2 regions of the Paenibacillus sp. FSL W8-0426 genome follow, and region 1 is predicted to be linked to the other one. Evidence: riboswitches for the same ligand, from Rfam matches in the RefSeq annotation. Region 1 holds a riboswitch; the other holds the start of a gene.
The links. A riboswitch is a leader RNA that binds a small molecule or an ion and turns the genes downstream of it on or off. The one in region 1 is predicted to bind ZMP and ZTP.

Region 1 (8,644 bases):
CTCGGACGGCGTGTCAGTCAAAATCTTGGCGATTACGGCGAGGCTGTCGGGGGAGCGATCTTGTTAGCCTTCGGGCTGCTCTTTATTTTCTGAACGTTGTGCGGTGTACATGTTTTCAACAGGGCTTAACCATCCTATAATAGCAAGAAAGCATCGATAGAATGGGTCCGGTTTATTCGAACATGAAAATATATCGATGGATGCTTGGGCAATAGTTTCATAAAGCATCCGAGTACTGCATGTGAAAGCCGATATTTCAAGCAACAAACGGTTAAACGAAGTTCGCCTGTGCAAAAAAACGCTTCGTTAGCGTTTTTTACGGGATTTATGGCGTTATTCATATATGGACATCATTTTGAATGGGGAGGCTTGCACGATGAAACATATTTTGTTTGTATGCACCGGAAATACATGCCGCAGCCCCATGGCTGAAGGACTGATGCGCAAGCTGGCAGCCGATCGGGGGATCGAGGTGGAGGTGCGTTCCGCCGGGGTTGCGGCGACGACGGGTATGCCGATTTCCCATCATGCGGAAGCGGTTTTGCGGGATCATGACGTCCGCGGCCCCGAACACTCCACGCAGCTGAATGCCGATCTGATCGAATGGGCGGATCTTGTGCTTACGCTGACCAGAGGGCACAAGCAGCATGTTATTCAAGTGTTTCCAGACTCGGTCCACAAAACGTATACGCTGAAAGAGTATGTGGAAGACGATGAACAGGTTATGAACGACTTGCAGGAACTGGACAGCCTGTTCGCCACGCTGGAGATGAAACGAGCGCTCGGCCAGGAAATTTCAGCAGACGAGCGCGAGCGTGCCATCGAGATTCGTCAACGTATCCCGAGCTTTGACATCTCCGACCCGTTCGGCGGGAGCCGGGATGATTACAATGTGGCCGCAGCTGAAATCCGCACCGCGCTGGACCGATTGCTGGACAAACTGGAATAGCCTCTGCAGAGCATAAGGCTGTTGTTCGTCAAGATGGGATGACATTGTCAAACAGGACATCGAGTGTAAATTTCCCGTTGATTTTATGCGCGGGTTGATTTATGATGAAATGGAAAACAGGGATCTGGTGTAACTGGCGACAAAAGTGGGTTTAACCACGGTGGAGCACCAGAACAAACGGCCGGTCGCCTGGGCAAAAGAGCAATTCTGCGATACCCGCAGACTGCTCTTTTTTCGTATTTCGTCCGTTTATTCGCTATAATGGTACCTGAAATGCCACGCATGCATGCGAGACAATCCAGAGGAAGCAGGGCATGATTTAATCGGGAGGCGATAGGATGACAACGGAGTTGGATTCGCATCAACCCGGATTGCAGGAGCAGACCGCAGCGGTGTTGCGTGAACTGGCGATTGCGGGCAAGCTTGGGCCTGGGCAGATCGTGGTGATCGGTACAAGCACAAGCGAGGTTGCAGGCAAACGGATTGGTACGGGCGGTGCCTTTGAAGTTGCCCAGCAGCTGCTTGACGGTATTCGCGAGGTACAACAGGAATTCGGTTTCGACACGGCGTTTCAGTGCTGCGAGCATTTGAATCGTGCGCTGGTCATGGAACGTTCGGTGTTGACGCGCCTTGGATTGACCGAGGTGGGAGCCGTTCCGGTGCCAAAGGCAGGCGGCTCCATGGCAGCCGCGGCCTATCGCTCGCTGGCGAAACCATGTCTGGCTGAACATGTGCAGGCCCATGCGGGGGTGGACATCGGAGAAACGATGATTGGCATGCATTTGCGCCATGTTGCAGTACCTTTTCGCACGACTCTTCGCTATATCGGCAAAGCGCGGGTAACGGCCGCGTTGACCCGGCCCAAACTCATCGGCGGGGAACGCGCGGTGTATCGTTTGGACGAAGAGCTTGATTCAACATTTTGTGACTGACTAACTTCATTTATAAACGGGAGGAATTTAATCATGGAACAATTGCGCAAGAGTGACCCGGCAGTACTGGAAGCGATGAATCTCGAATTGAAACGCCAACGCAACAACATCGAGCTGATCGCATCCGAGAACATCGTCAGCGAAGCGGTAATTGAAGCGATGGGTTCTGTACTGACGAACAAATATGCCGAAGGATATCCGGGCAAACGCTACTATGGCGGATGCGAACACGTGGATATCGTTGAGGATATCGCGCGCGATCGCGCAAAAGAGCTGTTTGGTGCGGAGCATGTTAACGTACAGCCCCATTCCGGTGCGCAAGCGAACATGGCGGTATACTTGGCAGCGCTGAAACCAGGCGACACCGTGCTCGGCATGAACCTGGCCCATGGCGGACACTTGACGCACGGCAGCCCGGTCAATGCATCCGGTCTGTTGTACAATTTCGTGGCTTACGGCGTACAGGAAGACACGTTCATGATTGATTACGACGAAGTTCGCAAAGCGGCATTCAAACATCGTCCCCGCCTGATCGTTGCCGGTGCAAGTGCATATCCGCGCACGATCGATTTCGAAAAGCTTGCCGCCATCGCCAATGATGTAGGCGCGTTGTTCATGGTCGACATGGCTCACATCGCAGGCCTTGTGGCTGCCGGATTGCATCCAAGCCCGGTTCCGCATGCCCATTTCGTAACGACAACGACGCACAAAACGCTGCGCGGACCTCGCGGCGGTATGATTCTGTGCCGCAAATCGTGGGCAGCGGCGATCGACAAAGCCGTATTCCCTGGTTCCCAAGGCGGGCCGCTGATGCACGTCATCGCATCCAAAGCGGTAGCCCTTGGCGAAGCATTGCAGCCTTCTTTCAAAACATATGCTCAAAACGTCGTGAAAAATGCGCAAGTTTTGGCTGAAACGCTCATCAGCGAAGGCTTGAACATCGTGTCCGGCGGTACGGACAACCACTTGATGCTCATCGACACTCGCAGCGTGAACATCACGGGTAAAGAAGCGGAGCATGTGCTCGATTCCATTGGTATCACCGTCAACAAAAACGCCATTCCTTTCGATCCGACCAGCCCGTTCATCACAAGCGGCATCCGGATCGGTACGCCTGCGGCAACGTCGCGCGGCATGGATGAGGAAGCAATGGTTGCGATCGGTAAAATCATTGCCAAAACGTTGAAAAACCCGAAAGATACAGCGATTCTGGATGAAGCGCGCAGCGAAGTAACGAAGCTGACCGACAAATTCCCGCTGTACACTGACCTGAAATACTAGAATTTACTTCTTCAAGGACCGGACACTATGTTTCCGGTCCTGTTTTTGTAGGATTCGTTTTTCTGTAATGATTCGATGTCCTTGGAGGGTGTAATTCGGTGTGGGTGATGATATAATATACAGGATTTATCGGGCCGGATGAATGATCGTCAGGCGATATTGGATAAGCTGTACATTGAAGAACTTACCGGAGGGACAAATTAAGATGCGAAAATTGGTAATATGTGATCATCCTTTGATTCAACACAAACTGACGTTTATTCGCGACATGCGTACAAATACGAAAGATTTCCGCGAACTCGTGGACGAGGTAGCCACATTGATGGCCTACGAGATTACGAGAGAGATTCCGCTGGAATCGATCGACGTTCAGACTCCTGTTGCCCAAACGAAAGGAAAAGTGATTTCGGGCCGCATGCTCGGACTGGTGCCGATCCTTCGCGCAGGCCTGGGTATGCTGGATGGCGTCGTGAAATTGCTGCCTGCAGCGAAGGTTGGCCATGTCGGCTTGTTCCGTGACCCGGAAACGCTGCAGCCTGTCGAATACTACACCAAACTGCCTACGGATGTGACGGAACGCGAGTTGATCGTGATCGACCCGATGCTGGCCACCGGCGGATCGGCCATCGCGGCGATTGACGTGCTCAAAAAGCGCGGCTGCACCCAAATCAAAATGATGAACCTTGTAGCAGCACCGGAAGGCGTAAAGGCTGTTCATGATGCTCACCCGGATGTGGACATTTACGTGGCTGCATTGGACGAGTGCCTGAATGACCATGGATACATCGTTCCCGGACTGGGAGATGCAGGAGACCGCCTGTACGGCACAAAATAAGCGCACGTCTCTGTGCGGTAGTAGAAAAGGGGCTTTGCTCGAATGTCCAACAAAATCAAAGTAATGACGATTTTCGGCGTGCGGCCGGAAGCGATCAAAATGGCTCCGCTCATTTTGGAACTGCAGAAGTATCCTGAATCGATCGAGTCGATCGTGTGCGTAACGGCACAGCATCGCCAGATGCTGGATCAGGTTCTCGAGGTGTTCAACATTAAACCGGACTACGATCTGGATGTCATGAAAGAACGTCAGACGTTGAACGAAATCAGCATCCGCGTATTGCAAGGGCTCGAACCTGTACTTCGCGAAGCGAAACCGGATATCGTATTGGTTCATGGGGATACGCTGACGACGTTCCTGGCCAGTTATGCCGCTTTCATGCAGCAGATTCAAGTGGGGCACGTGGAAGCTGGGCTTCGGACATGGAACAAGCTTTCTCCATATCCCGAAGAGATGAACCGCCAGCTTACGGGCGTATTGGCAGATATGCATTTTGCGCCGACGGACTGGTCTGCCTCGAACCTCGCCAAAGAAAATAAACCGGAGTCTAGTACCTACGTCACAGGCAATACGATCACGGATGTGTTTCAATATACAGTACGGCAGGGTTATACACATCCGGTACTTGATTGGGCTCAAGGCAAACGCCTTGTGCTGATGACAGCTCACCGCCGTGAATCCCAAGGCGAGCCTCACCGCAACATTTTCCGGGCCGTCAAACGGATTGCCGACGAGTTCGAAGATATTGCCATCGTGTACCCGGTGCATCCAAGTCCTGCTGTGAAGGAGCCGGCTCACGAAATTTTGGGAGATCATCCCCGAATTAAACTTATTGATCCGCTAGACGTAGTGGATTTGCATAACTTTTACCCGCATACTCACTTGATTTTGACCGATTCAGGCGGTTTGCAGGAAGAAGCGCCTTCGTTTGGCGTGCCTGTCCTTGTTCTTCGGGATACGACGGAGCGTCCCGAGGGCATCGAAGCTGGCACCCTGGAGCTTGTCGGGACGAGTGAGGAACGCGTTTATGAACGGACGCGGGCTTTGCTAACGGACGATACACTCTATGAAAGCATGAGTCAGGCTGCTAATCCGTACGGTGACGGACAGGCTTCGGAAAGAATTGTCAATGCGATTTTGCACCATTTTGGCAGGAAAGACGAAAGACCGGAATCATTTCACAGAAAATTCAAAAAATAATTTACTTTTTTTGTTCGATTCACGAAGGGTACAGCATACAGTTAAACTGTACGGTTTACGCGGGTTTATGGGCTTTTGTGGGCTTATAAATCCGTCGTTTTACCCTTTAAAACGCTAAAATCATTCAATTGACAAAGGCTCTCATCATTCAGTAAAATTAACTGGGATTGCAAGGGTGGCGTGGAAAATGGCCGATTCGAACAAACCAAATTCATCCCGTAACCATGATGATAACGTGTGGAAAGCGATGGGGCTCGTGACAGCTTTTGGGATCGAGATTGCCGTCCTCGCCGTTGCCGGATATTTCGTCGGCTCCTGGGTAGACAAGACCTTTGGAACTACCGGAATATGGACCGCCGTAAGCGTTCTCTTTTTTCTGGCGGCAGGCGGCGTGAGCATCTACTTTATCGCGAAAAAATTCATGGGGGAAAGTGATGAGTGAACTAACCAGACTTCGCAAATGGATGACAGTGTGCGTTATGACCATCCTCATGATCTGTTTCCTGATTGCCGCATTGTTTCCCGACATCCAGACGATCGCAGTCGGACTGGCTTTGGGCGTAGGCATCAGCTGGATCAATGCTTCCTATCTCGGACGCAAAGTGAGGATTATGTCGGAAGATGCGGCTGGGGGTAATTTGAAGAGGGTAAATCTGGGATTTTTGACAAGGGCGGCACTTGCGGTGCTCGGTGTTTTTCTGGCGATGCGGTATCCGCAGTACTTCAATACATACGCGGTCGTGGGTGGCCTCGTCTTTGCGCAATTTTCCCTCCTATTTATAGGGATCATCTTATCCCGCAACACAGAATCATAGAACTGAACCGAATTGAACGCGAGAAAGGGGTGAGAAAAATATGCATGAAGCTCCCATTATTGATCTGGGTGGATTCAGACTGGACTTGTCGGTTGTACTGATGCTGGTGGTGACTAGCTTAATCGTCTTTATCATTTGTAAACTGGCGACAAGGAACTTGTCTGTAGACAACCCAGGTAAAATGCAGAACTTTTTGGAATGGGCCATCGAGTTTGTTCGCAACCTGATCTCGAGTACGATGGACATGAAGAAGGGCCAGCATTTCCTTACTCTGGCAACAACCATGATTATGTTTATTTTTGTGGGTAACATGCTTGGGCTTCCTTTTGGGGTAGTCACTGGCATGACTGATGTAAGTCAGGCACAGATTGCGGGTCAACCGATCGTAAGTGCTGTCGAAGCATTCAACGAAGCGCATGAGAAAGATCCGAATGCTCACCCTCACATTGAGATTGCTTGGTGGAAATCACCGACCGCAGACCTTTCTGTGACGATGGGACTGGCACTTATTGCGTTTGTGATCGCTCACGGTCTGGGATTGTTCAAAAATACCAGAGCGTATCTCAAACACTACTTCCAGCCGCATTGGTTGTTCTTCCCGATTAACATTATCGAGACGGCATCCAAACTGTTGACACACGGAATGCGTTTGTTCGCAAACATCTTTGCGGGCGAGGTTCTCATCTCAACCATCATGAAACTGACGGCTTTCAAATGGATTGGTGCAATTGCGGCGATCCCGCTGTTGGCTGCATGGCAAGGTTTCAGTATCTTTATCGGTGCCATTCAGGCATTTGTCTTCGTAGTACTGATGATGGTTTATATTTCACAGACCGTCGAGTCTCACGACGAACATTAAGATTCAAGTCCAAACGGATTAGCCCTGCAGGACTGAACTATAAAATTTAACGATTATTCTAAGGAGGATATACAAATGGGAGCAATGGCATTATTGGCAGCAGCAATTGTTGCAGGATTGGGCGCACTTGGCGCAGGTATCGGTAACGGTTTGGTAATCAGCAAAACAGTTGAAGGGATCGCTCGTCAACCAGAAGCGAAATCCACGCTGCAAACAACAATGTTTATCGGGGTAGGTTTGATCGAGGTATTGCCGATCATCGGTGTGGTTCTGGCGTTCATTTTCTACGGCGCGGCTTAATAAAATCAATGCAGGTTTGGCGGGGAAGGCCACAGCCATCCGCGCCTTCTTTTTAGGTAGCGTCCGTAAACCCGGAAATGCAGCCTGAGGATATCTCCAGGAAGGAGTGAACAGATTGAGTTTCGTATGGGAAAATACAGTTCTGGCGATCATCGCTTTTGTTATTTTATATTGGCTGCTTAGCCGTTATGCATTTGGCCCGCTTTTCTCCATCATGGAGAAACGTCGCGAACTCGTAATGACGCAGATGAATGAGGCTGCGCAGACTCGTGATCAAGCTCTTGCCTATGTTGAGGAACAAAAGAAAGCTTTGGAACAAGCGCGCAAAGAAGCTTACGATATTATCGAGCAGTCCAAACAAACCGGAAACAAGCAAGCCGAAACGATTTTGGCCGATGCCAAATCCGAAGCGAATCGCCTGAAAGACGATGCAGTGCGTGAAATCGAAAGCGAGAAAAACAAAGCGGTTGCGGCATTGCGCAGCGAGCTGGGCTCTGCTTCGGTACAGATCGCTTCCAAACTGATCAAAAAAGAAGTTGAGAACGGTCCTGCACAAGAAGAGCTTGTGAACCAATACCTCAATGAGGTAGGGGGCAGAAAATGAGCCGCGATACGATTGTTGCCAAACGTTATGCAAAAGCATTGTTTGAAGTGGCGCAGCAGCAACAACGCGTGCTGGAAACGGAGCAAGAGCTGCGGGCGGTTGTTGTTGCACTGACCGGGGATAAGGAGATCGGCAAGTTTATCTCTTCTCCTAACATTTCGGATGAGGCAAAACGGAATGCGCTGCACGCCAGCCTTGACGGTAAAGTATCTGAGTCCGTCCTGCGAACTGTCCTGCTCCTGATCGAGCGCGGACGCGTTGATTTGCTGGATGCTCTGCTGAGTGATTACGTGAAGATCGAGGGAGAGTCGCTGGGTATTGCCGATGCGCTCGTATACTCGACTTATGCGCTGAATGAGGAAGAAAAACAAGCGGTTGCTCGCGAATTCGGCGGCCGTGTCAATAAACAGGTACGTATTGAAAATATCGTTGATCCGAGCCTCTTGGGCGGATTGAAAGTCGCCATTGGCGATACGATCTATGACGGCAGCTTGTCTGGCAAGCTCGAACGTCTTGAGCAGTCTTTTAATAGACGAGTACAGTAGATTGGGGTGAGGACACTTGAGTATCAAACCAGAAGAAATCAGTACATTGATTAAAAGCCAGATCGAACAATACAAAAACGACATCGATGTCGTTGAAGTAGGTACGGTTATTGAGGTCGGCGATGGTATTGCCCGTGTATACGGACTTGAGAACGTCATGTCCAACGAGTTGGTTGAGTTCCCAAGCGGCGTAATGGGTCTCGCCATGAACGTTGAAGAGAGCAACGTCGGTGTCGTTATCCTGGGACCTTACTCCGACATTCGTGAAGGTGACCAAGTTAAGCGTACAGGTCAAATCATGCAAGTGCCTGTTGGTGAGGCATT
Region 2 (8,644 bases), 2.4 Mb from region 1:
ATCGGTTGAAACCACAGGCCATAGATAGTATCGCTCCAATATCCCCACTGGTTGGCATCAGACATATTATTGTAGCCATTACCGGAGTATGCAAACTTGCTCTGACTGGAATTACTCAAATCCACCCATTGCCCATTGATATTAATCTGGTATACGAAATTACCCAGCTCTTTGGCAATTGGCGCACCTCCATCAATTTTGGGAAGCGGTATGCCGACAGAGCCATTCGCATCTGCCGTAAACGTTGTTCCTTCATAGGGCGTAATCACATAAGAATGACGTACGGGTTCATTAAAGATAATGGTATAGACCACGTTAGCCGAAGAAGTTTTGGATTGTAATTTGACATTGATCGACTCCGTAACGTTAAACCAGTACCCTCCTCCGCCGTCGGTAAATTGGCCAAAGTTATGATCATAGATCCAGCCGCTGGCTGCATTATTGTCGATATCAATCCATGTGCTGCTGTTTACAGGTTTTACATATACCTTCAAATCCTCGGCAACGGCTTCATAAGTTACCGCCGGATCATTGTTGAATGTCGGATATGTAAATCCCGCGCCGCCTGTGAAACCTGCCGTTATTTGCGGCCCCTGTGTCGGATGCATCGCCGTGATGGTCGTTTTGTTTATATTTTGAAAAACAAGCCGATATTCAAGTGTAACGCCATTTGCTTTGGAGTATAGTTGAATATCGGTGGTTGCCGAGACCGTGAACCAATAGCCGTTAAAGCCTCCATCGGCCCAGTGCCCCCAGTTTTGGTTATAGATATAACCGCCGGCTTGATCAATATCCACCCAGCTGCTGCCTACTTTCACATTGACACCGACGTCATTGTAAACATCGTTCCACGTCGCCGAGCCTCCGTTGAATTTAGGCATGACAAATCCGTAGCTGGCTTTGCCAACCCCTGATTTGGAGATTACAGGTCCATCTGCGGGCGAAAAGTAATCCATCGAGGTCACCGTAGTTCCCGCTGCCTGAACTTTCGAAGCAGGCATTACGCCAATGCTGGCCAGCATTACAATCACTAAGAACAAACCAAGTACCTTTTTCACCAATCGTTTCTCCATAAAGTGAAATGGTTTCATCCTAGTCCTCCTTTTTTTCGCCTCCATGTTGAATGAATACGACCATCAATCTTGCTATAACCCATTTCACGATCCCTGGATCGAAATGGAAACCAACTCCTTTCGATGTCTCGATTTATGCAGCATTTACTTCCTTTCGTTCCACAAAATAAAAAAAGTCGCTATTACAGCGACTTGAACCCATTATTAGGGTATTCCTATTTTTCATGATAATTACCATTGAAATGAAGTCAATTATCCGTGAAAGGTTTCACCAATCGTTCAAAGCGTGATAATCATCGGACCATTTTTGGTAAGGATTATCGTATGTTCCAATTGTGCCACAGAGCTCTTGGCCGTAGCAAAGGTCCAGCCATCATCTTTTTGGAATACTTCCTCTTCCAAGGTAGAGATAAAAGGTTCGAATGCAATAACCATGCCTTCCTTTAATAATTCATCATCCGATAGATCATTATAATTATAAATATGGTCAGGTGCTTCGTGGATGGTGTGTCCAATGCCATGCCCTGTAAGATTTTTGATCACCGTGAATCCATGCTGTTTGGCTGTTTGGAATACCGCTTTTCCGATCCCGCTTTTTTTGGAGCCAGGTTTTGCTTTCTTAAGTCCTGCTTCAAATGCTTGCTTAGCAGCTTCGCATAATTTCGTTAACACTTCTTCACCTTTGCCTACGACAAACGAGATTCCCGTATCCGCGAAATAACTGTTTTTTGAGCCGGAAACATCGATGTTTACCAGATCCCCTTCTTGGATAACCCGATCTCCCGGAATACCATGTGCCACTTCTTCATTAACGCTGATACAAGTATAACCAGGGAAATCATATTCACTTTTTGGAGCTGAAACTGCGCCTTCTCTGGCAAAAAGCTCTCCAGCAATATCATCAAGCTCTTTCGTCGTTATGCCAGGAATCGTTCGTTGTACCAATTCATCTCGAATAGAGGCAACAATTTTCCCAATTTCCTTCAACCCATTGATGTCTTCTTCTGTCTTTGCAATCATCTGTTCTACCTCGCAATCTTTTATCTTCAATTCATTATATAAGTGTTATCTCCTCAATGCACCCGATACATGCAAAATATTTGTATATGATCCCTCTATCGCAAATTCGGCTTATAGACATCCCTTAGGTTACCAGGTTCGTAAAATGGATACTCCAGCTTTTGCTGGACTTGAAGAACGGTCTCCGTGGACGTCAACATCTCGACGACGTATAACCCAAGGTCAATGGAAGCTGTAACTCCCGCACCGGTTACCGTGTTACCGTCACGCACTACACGCGCAGCAACGACTTCCGCACAATAGGGAGCCAGTAAATCATAAGCTGACGAGTTGGTCGTAGCCTTTTTTCCATGCAGGAAACCGGCTTCTCCCAATAGCAAAGCCCCGGTACAAATCGAAATCTTATAAGACACGTTCTCTGCCGTGCGAATCCAGCGCATGAAATCCTCATCAAATCGAAGCGTTCTCGTGGATCGGCCACCAGGGAAAAAGACCAGATCAAAATCACCTAGATCAGGCAACACCGCATCGGATTTCATTTTCAGCCCCCGGTCATCTGAAATTTCATCCTTGTCTGCACAGAATGTCCAAGATACGTTTTCCTTCGCTTTCAGAATCGCCAGCCAAGTCACCGCTTCATAAAATCCAGCCAAATCCATGCTTGTCATTCCATCAAATAATACAAACGCCATTTTCATCGCCGCCACCATTCCTTTCATTTCCTGAAAATAAATAAAGTGTTCGATCAAAAAGATCAAACACTTTGCCCAGGCGTACGGCATATAAAATATGTGCTTCCTTGTGGTTCACTCCACGTTTACGCCAGTCGCACATACCGGATATTTAGCTCTAAGTATACATGACCTCTTTCACTATTGTAAATAAATGAAATGGTTCAGTCCTTCCCTTTCCTTTTGTGTTTAGGATACCGAGCTACTTGTTTAACAAGGCATCGGCTTTCTTCGCTGCTTCAGCTATGGCTGCCTCTGGCGTAACGGACGAATCCACAACCGCGCGAAGAATTTCATCCTTGATGATCTCCCCAATTTCCGGATAAACCTTCTGCATTGGACGCGGACCCGCATATTCCAGTTGGTCTACCGCCACCTTGAACAGCGGCTTTTCCTCATAAAGCTTCTTCATCTCATCGCTTTCCACAGCACTGATTCGGCTGGGCAAATATCCCGTAAAGGAGCTTGCATAAATCGTTTGCTCTTTGGAAGTCATCCATTTAATGAACTTCCACGCCGCCTCCTGCTTTTCCGGGGACAGCCCCGATGTCATAACCAGATTGGCACCGCCTGTCGGCACTCCATACGTATCATTGGCAGGCATAAATGTCGTTCCGAGTTCAAAGCCCTGCTCTTCGGCAACCTTCATATTATTGGTCAAGTCCGCGGTCGAGGAGAACAGCATCGCAGAACGTTGATTGTGGAAATCCGTCTTGGCTTGCGTACCCGCATCATCGGTCGTGCCGATATTCATAATGCCTTCATCCTTCATCTTTAACCACAGCTTCACGGGCGCAATCCCGGTTTCATTATTGAATGCCGCACTTTTTCCATCCTCGCTGACCATCGTTCCTCCACTCTGCCTTACAAAAGCTTCGTAGAACCAAATGTCGACAGGCATCGAGATGCCATAACGCTCATCCTTCACCGTCAGCTTGCGTGCATAATCTTCAAACTCGGTCCAATTCTTCGGTCCGGCAGGATCAAGTCCCGCCTCCTTCAGCATCGTCCGGTTCAAATACAGAATCGGCGTACTGCGCAAATAAGGAAGAGCATACAGTTTGCCATTCACATAGGAATTCCCCATGAGCCCTGGAATGAAATCTTCCGTATCGAGCTTGTCTTTCTCAACAAAGGAAGTCAAATCCTGTGTCATGCCGGATTCGGCGAACACCCCAACGGAAGCAATTTCATTTTGCCAAACTTCGGGGGCATTGCCCGCTGCAAAAGCCGCCTGCGCCTTGGAATGCTGGTCTGCATACGATCCCTGGTATTCCGCCTTTACGATCACTTCATCCTGGGATTCATTAAACAGTTTCACCAAGTTCTCATTGTTCTCGGCGATCTTGTCACCCCAAGAGTACCAATATGTAATCTCGACCGGTTTATTGGCCGTACCATTGGAACTGTTACCTGAAGCAGCCGTATCGGTTGAACCAGCGGAGTTGGAATCGCCGCAAGCCGTCAAAGCAAGCGCAAGCGTTGCCGCTAACATCATAGAACCAAATTTTTTCATGGATAAGTCCTCCTATGAACCTGATTATTTTACGCCCGAATAAACAAATGCTTTAATAATTTGACGTTGTCCAAATAAGAAAACGATAAGGATCGGAACGACCAGTATCATGTTTCCAGCCATCAAAATGTGCCAGGCGGCTCCTCCGTCGACCTCGCGCAGCTTGGAGATTCCGATCGGCAGCGTTCTTGCAGCATCGGAGGTGGTCATGACGAGCGGCCAGAAATAATCATTCCAGTGTGCAATAAAGCTGAACAATGCAAAGGTCACCAAGGTTGGCCGTGCCAAGGGCACCATAATCTTGAGAATGATCTTCCACTCCGGGGCTTGATCCAGTCGCGCCGCTTCAATAAGCTCTTCCTGTACCTGCTTGAACGACTGCCTGAGCATGAATATGCCGAAGGCGCTGGAGGAGAAAGGAAGAATGAGTGCCAGCAAATTGTTGATGAGTCCCCACTTGCTAAGCAACAAATACACCGGCAGGAAAATAAGCTGACCAGGAATCATCAAGGTCACCATCGTGATCCCGAATAACAGCTTGTCTCCTTTGAAGGAGTATCTTGCGAACGCATAGGCTGCCAATATAATGGTTGTGAATTGAAGCAGGAGTATACTGACCGATACGATAACGCTGTTCATCAGGTATTTCAAAAAAGGCCCCGATTCCCACGCCGCTTGGAAATTGCTCCACATGATCCTGGAAGGAATCCATTTGGGTGGAAAGATCACCGTTTCCGGGTAAGACTTCAATGATGTTGAAATCATCCATAGAAAAGGGACTGCAAAAATCGCAACCAATGCGACCGTGGCAGTAACGTTCAGGATACGCAGCCATGACTTCATTGCCATGATATTCCCTCCTCCTTTCTATTGGTAGTGAACCTTACGGCTTAGCAGCTTGAAATAAACTAGCGTCAGCAAACCAACGACAAGGAGCAATATCACTCCCGCTGCAGAAGCGTAACCGATCTTGAAGTAACGGAATCCGTACTCGTAAATGTAAAAGACGAGCGTGTTGGTTGAATTGATCGGCCCCCCGTTGGTCATGATGGCAATGGTCTCAAACACCTGGAACGAGCTGATCAAATTAATGATAATCAAGAAAAACAGGGTCGGCGAAAGCATGGGCAGCGTAATTTTGTAGAACTTCCGCCACCAGTTGGCCTCGTCCAGAGCGGAGGCTTCATACACATCCTTCGGAATGCTTTGCAGACCGGCGATGAAAATAAGAGCGTTGTAGCCGACGCCTTTCCACACCGAAACAAGGACAAGCGACAGCAATGAACTATCGGGACTGCTCAGCCATTCCAGCTTGGGCAAACCAACCATATCCAGCAACCCATTTAGCAAACCGAATTTGGGATCCATCAGCCACATCCACACCAGGGATACGGATACAAGCGAAACAATGTGCGGACTGAAAAGCGCGCCCTGAACAAACCCATACCATGCCCCTTCCCGATTCAGCCATATGGCTAGCAGCAGCGAAATCACAATGGATAACGATACGGAAAGAAGCGTATAGTTCAAGGAATTGCTCAGCACCTGAAGAAATGCGCTATCCTCAAATAACTCGACAAAGTTGTTGAAGCCCACGAACTCCTTGACCGGATTAATGAAATCCCAGTTGTAAAAGCTCAAAAAGATCATATAAAAGATCGGATAAATGAAGAAAATGGAAAATATCACGATCGAGGGAGCCACCATGACATAGGGACGGAACCTGGACCACACGGTCATGAATAGTTCCCTCCCAGGACAATCAGCTCTCTCGTTTCGGACCGCTCATGCTGACGAGCACGTACACCGCTGCGATCAAAATAGTACAGGTCCTGCATCGACACGGAGATGTACACCTCGGAGGCTGACTCCAGAGGTTTCAAGAAGCTCTTCACGGACACTTGGCCAAGTGCGGAGTCCAGTTGATAGATGATTTCTGCCCCTAGCGTCTCACGGGTCAGAATCCGGGCCGGGAACTGCACATGTCCGGGCTGCGACCGGTTCTCAAGCATCATTGCCGTTTTCTCCGGACGGAAGCCTACCTGCCCGATTTCGTCATGCAGCTGCCCGTTCAGAAACGGCAGGAGTTGTTCGCGGTCAATCACATTCATCGGCGGCGTGCCGATAAACCGGGCTGTGAACACATTATCCGGGTCATCGTAAATTTTCATTGGACGATCCGCTTGTTGAATGCGCCCTTTATTCATGATCACGATACGATCTCCCATCGACATCGCCTCAACCTGGTCATGCGTAACAAAGACAAAGGTTGCGCCCAGCCGTTTGTGAAGCTGGATCAGTTCCGTTCGCATCTGATGGCGAAGCTTGGCATCCAGGTTCGACAACGGCTCATCCATCAGGAAGACCGCGGGATTCTTGACCATGGCCCGAGCCAAGGCCACCCGCTGACGCTGACCGCCGGACAGTGCCTGCGGTTTCTTATGCAAATACTCGGCCAGACCGACGACCTCGGTGATCTCTTTGACGAGACGTTCTCGTTCAGGCCGAGGCACCTTGCGGTTCACTAATCCGAATTCGATGTTTTCCTTAACCGTCATCATCGGATATAATGCATAGTTTTGAAATACCATGGCGACATTGCGCTTGCCCGGCTCCACTCCATTGACACATTGGTCTCCGATCCAAACTTCTCCCGCCGACTGCTTGTCAAGTCCTGCGATCATGCGGAGCGTCGTCGATTTTCCACAGCCGGACGGGCCGACCAATACCGTAAAGGAGCCATCCTCAATGGTCAGATTGAGATCTTCGATGACTTTATCCTGCTTGAAGCTTTTTTCAATCTGCTTCAACACAATTTGTGCCATGCCATTCCCTCCTTTTTCTTGACATTATTGTGCCGCCGCTGCTAGCTGAACGGATAAAGTAAGGTCGCTTTCCTCTCCCAATGCATTAGCGACCGGTCCAAAGCCCGGCAGATCATAACAAAAGCTCTGAATGTCTTCGTTTAAACCAGCATCCTGTATAAGACGGTGAGTTATCGCTACTCCGCCCTCATGCACTTCAATAACGCGATATGCCGGCACATCTAGACAAGCTGCGGTCTGTACGTAATGCCATTTACCTTGCTCCACGATGGAGTTCAAGTGATTATGTCCGCAGAAATAGATGCCTCCCTCTGGCCGACTGTTTAATATGCCCTTCAGTTCCTCCTGCGGACGGATGTACAGCTTATCGAGCGTCGAGCGCGCAGTCGTATCAAACACCGGATGATGGCCGAAGAGGAGCACTTGCTTCTCGCGCGAATCGGCAAGCTGGTCTTTAAGCCAATCCAGCTGCTCTTCGTCCAGCTCTCCTCCCCAATCTGTGCGGTTCATTTCCTGGGTAGTGTCCAGAAAAATCAATCTGGCGTGAGGCGTATCCATCGCCCGATAGCGCTCCTGACCTGTTAGCATGGAAATCTCACGTTTTGGCATCGAATACGTATCATGATTTCCCAGCACATGAATGAAGTTCCGTCCGCTTCCTGCAAGCATGGAAAACATCGAACGGAGTTCCTGATCCGTTCCTTCATGCGTCAAATCGCCAATCGAGACATGAACGTCCGCCTCCTCCTTCAGAAAAGCGTTAAGCATATGCTCGTATGCCCGGACTCTCGCTGCCTTCATTTCTTCGGTTCCATGACTCATGGTTGAATAGTGAAAATCACCAAGTAACGCAAGACGCATGCATGCCACCTCCACTTTTATTTTGGAACATTGCTGCTCAAGCTTTCTCCATCTCCAGCACCGTGGAATGCTTTGAATGATTCTGCTGCTCCATGCTGCATTCATTCAAGGAAGGCCATATATAATCCGGAACGATATCCGCTTTTCCGATATCCTCTCTTGAGGAGATGCCCGTAAGCACGAGGGCAGTCTTCATTCCATTCAGCTTTCCAAACAAAATGTCCGTCTCCAGCCGATCGCCGATCATGAGGCAGCTGCTGCGATCCACGTCCAGAAGCTGAAGCGACTTTTCTGCATAATAATTTGAAGGCTTGCCGATCATTACCGCTGCTTTCTGCTGGCTCGCCGCCTCGATCGAGCTCAGAATAGCTCCGGTGTCCGGAATAATGTCCCCTTGGACGGGACAGCAATTGTCCGGATTCGTTGCGAGCAGAACCGCTCCATGACGAACGGCTTTTGCCGCCAGATGGAGCTTATCGTAATGGAATTGCCGATCCATTCCGACCAACACATGCGTTGAACGGTACGGATCCTCGGAAAGGTTTATCCCCACTGCCCGAAGTTCTTCCTTTAGCGCCTCCTCCCCTACAACCAGCACCTTGGCATCCGGTGCATGCT

Region 2: linked by a shared signal. The riboswitch ahead of MKY59_RS17280 (DJ-1/PfpI family protein) and the one ahead of MKY59_RS28665 (TIGR01440 family protein) in region 1 are both predicted to bind ZMP and ZTP.

What each region holds. Positions count from the first base shown of each region.
Region 1 is NZ_CP150203.1:6,316,979-6,325,622, reverse strand. Features, by position in the region: gene MKY59_RS28675 (manganese efflux pump MntP family protein) at 1-93, shown strand, start outside; gene MKY59_RS28670 (low molecular weight protein arginine phosphatase) at 377-949, shown strand; ZMP/ZTP riboswitch at 1,069-1,151, shown strand; gene MKY59_RS28665 (TIGR01440 family protein) at 1,288-1,881, shown strand; gene glyA (serine hydroxymethyltransferase) at 1,912-3,162, shown strand; gene upp (uracil phosphoribosyltransferase) at 3,368-3,997, shown strand; gene wecB (UDP-N-acetylglucosamine 2-epimerase (non-hydrolyzing)) at 4,040-5,197, shown strand; gene MKY59_RS28645 (AtpZ/AtpI family protein) at 5,385-5,639, shown strand; gene MKY59_RS28640 (ATP synthase subunit I) at 5,632-6,012, shown strand; gene atpB (F0F1 ATP synthase subunit A) at 6,053-6,871, shown strand; gene atpE (F0F1 ATP synthase subunit C) at 6,947-7,171, shown strand; gene atpF (F0F1 ATP synthase subunit B) at 7,287-7,775, shown strand; gene MKY59_RS28620 (F0F1 ATP synthase subunit delta) at 7,772-8,320, shown strand; gene atpA (F0F1 ATP synthase subunit alpha) at 8,337-8,644, shown strand, end outside.
Region 2 is NZ_CP150203.1:3,876,284-3,884,927, forward strand. Features, by position in the region: gene MKY59_RS17270 (glycoside hydrolase family 16 protein) at 1-1,091, opposite strand, end outside; gene map (type I methionyl aminopeptidase) at 1,353-2,093, opposite strand; gene MKY59_RS17280 (DJ-1/PfpI family protein) at 2,189-2,791, opposite strand; ZMP/ZTP riboswitch at 2,852-2,933, opposite strand; gene MKY59_RS17285 (ABC transporter substrate-binding protein) at 3,027-4,340, opposite strand; gene MKY59_RS17290 (carbohydrate ABC transporter permease) at 4,365-5,189, opposite strand; gene MKY59_RS17295 (sugar ABC transporter permease) at 5,208-6,080, opposite strand; gene MKY59_RS17300 (ABC transporter ATP-binding protein) at 6,077-7,165, opposite strand; gene MKY59_RS17305 (metallophosphoesterase) at 7,190-8,026, opposite strand; gene MKY59_RS17310 (HAD-IIA family hydrolase) at 8,064-8,644, opposite strand, start outside.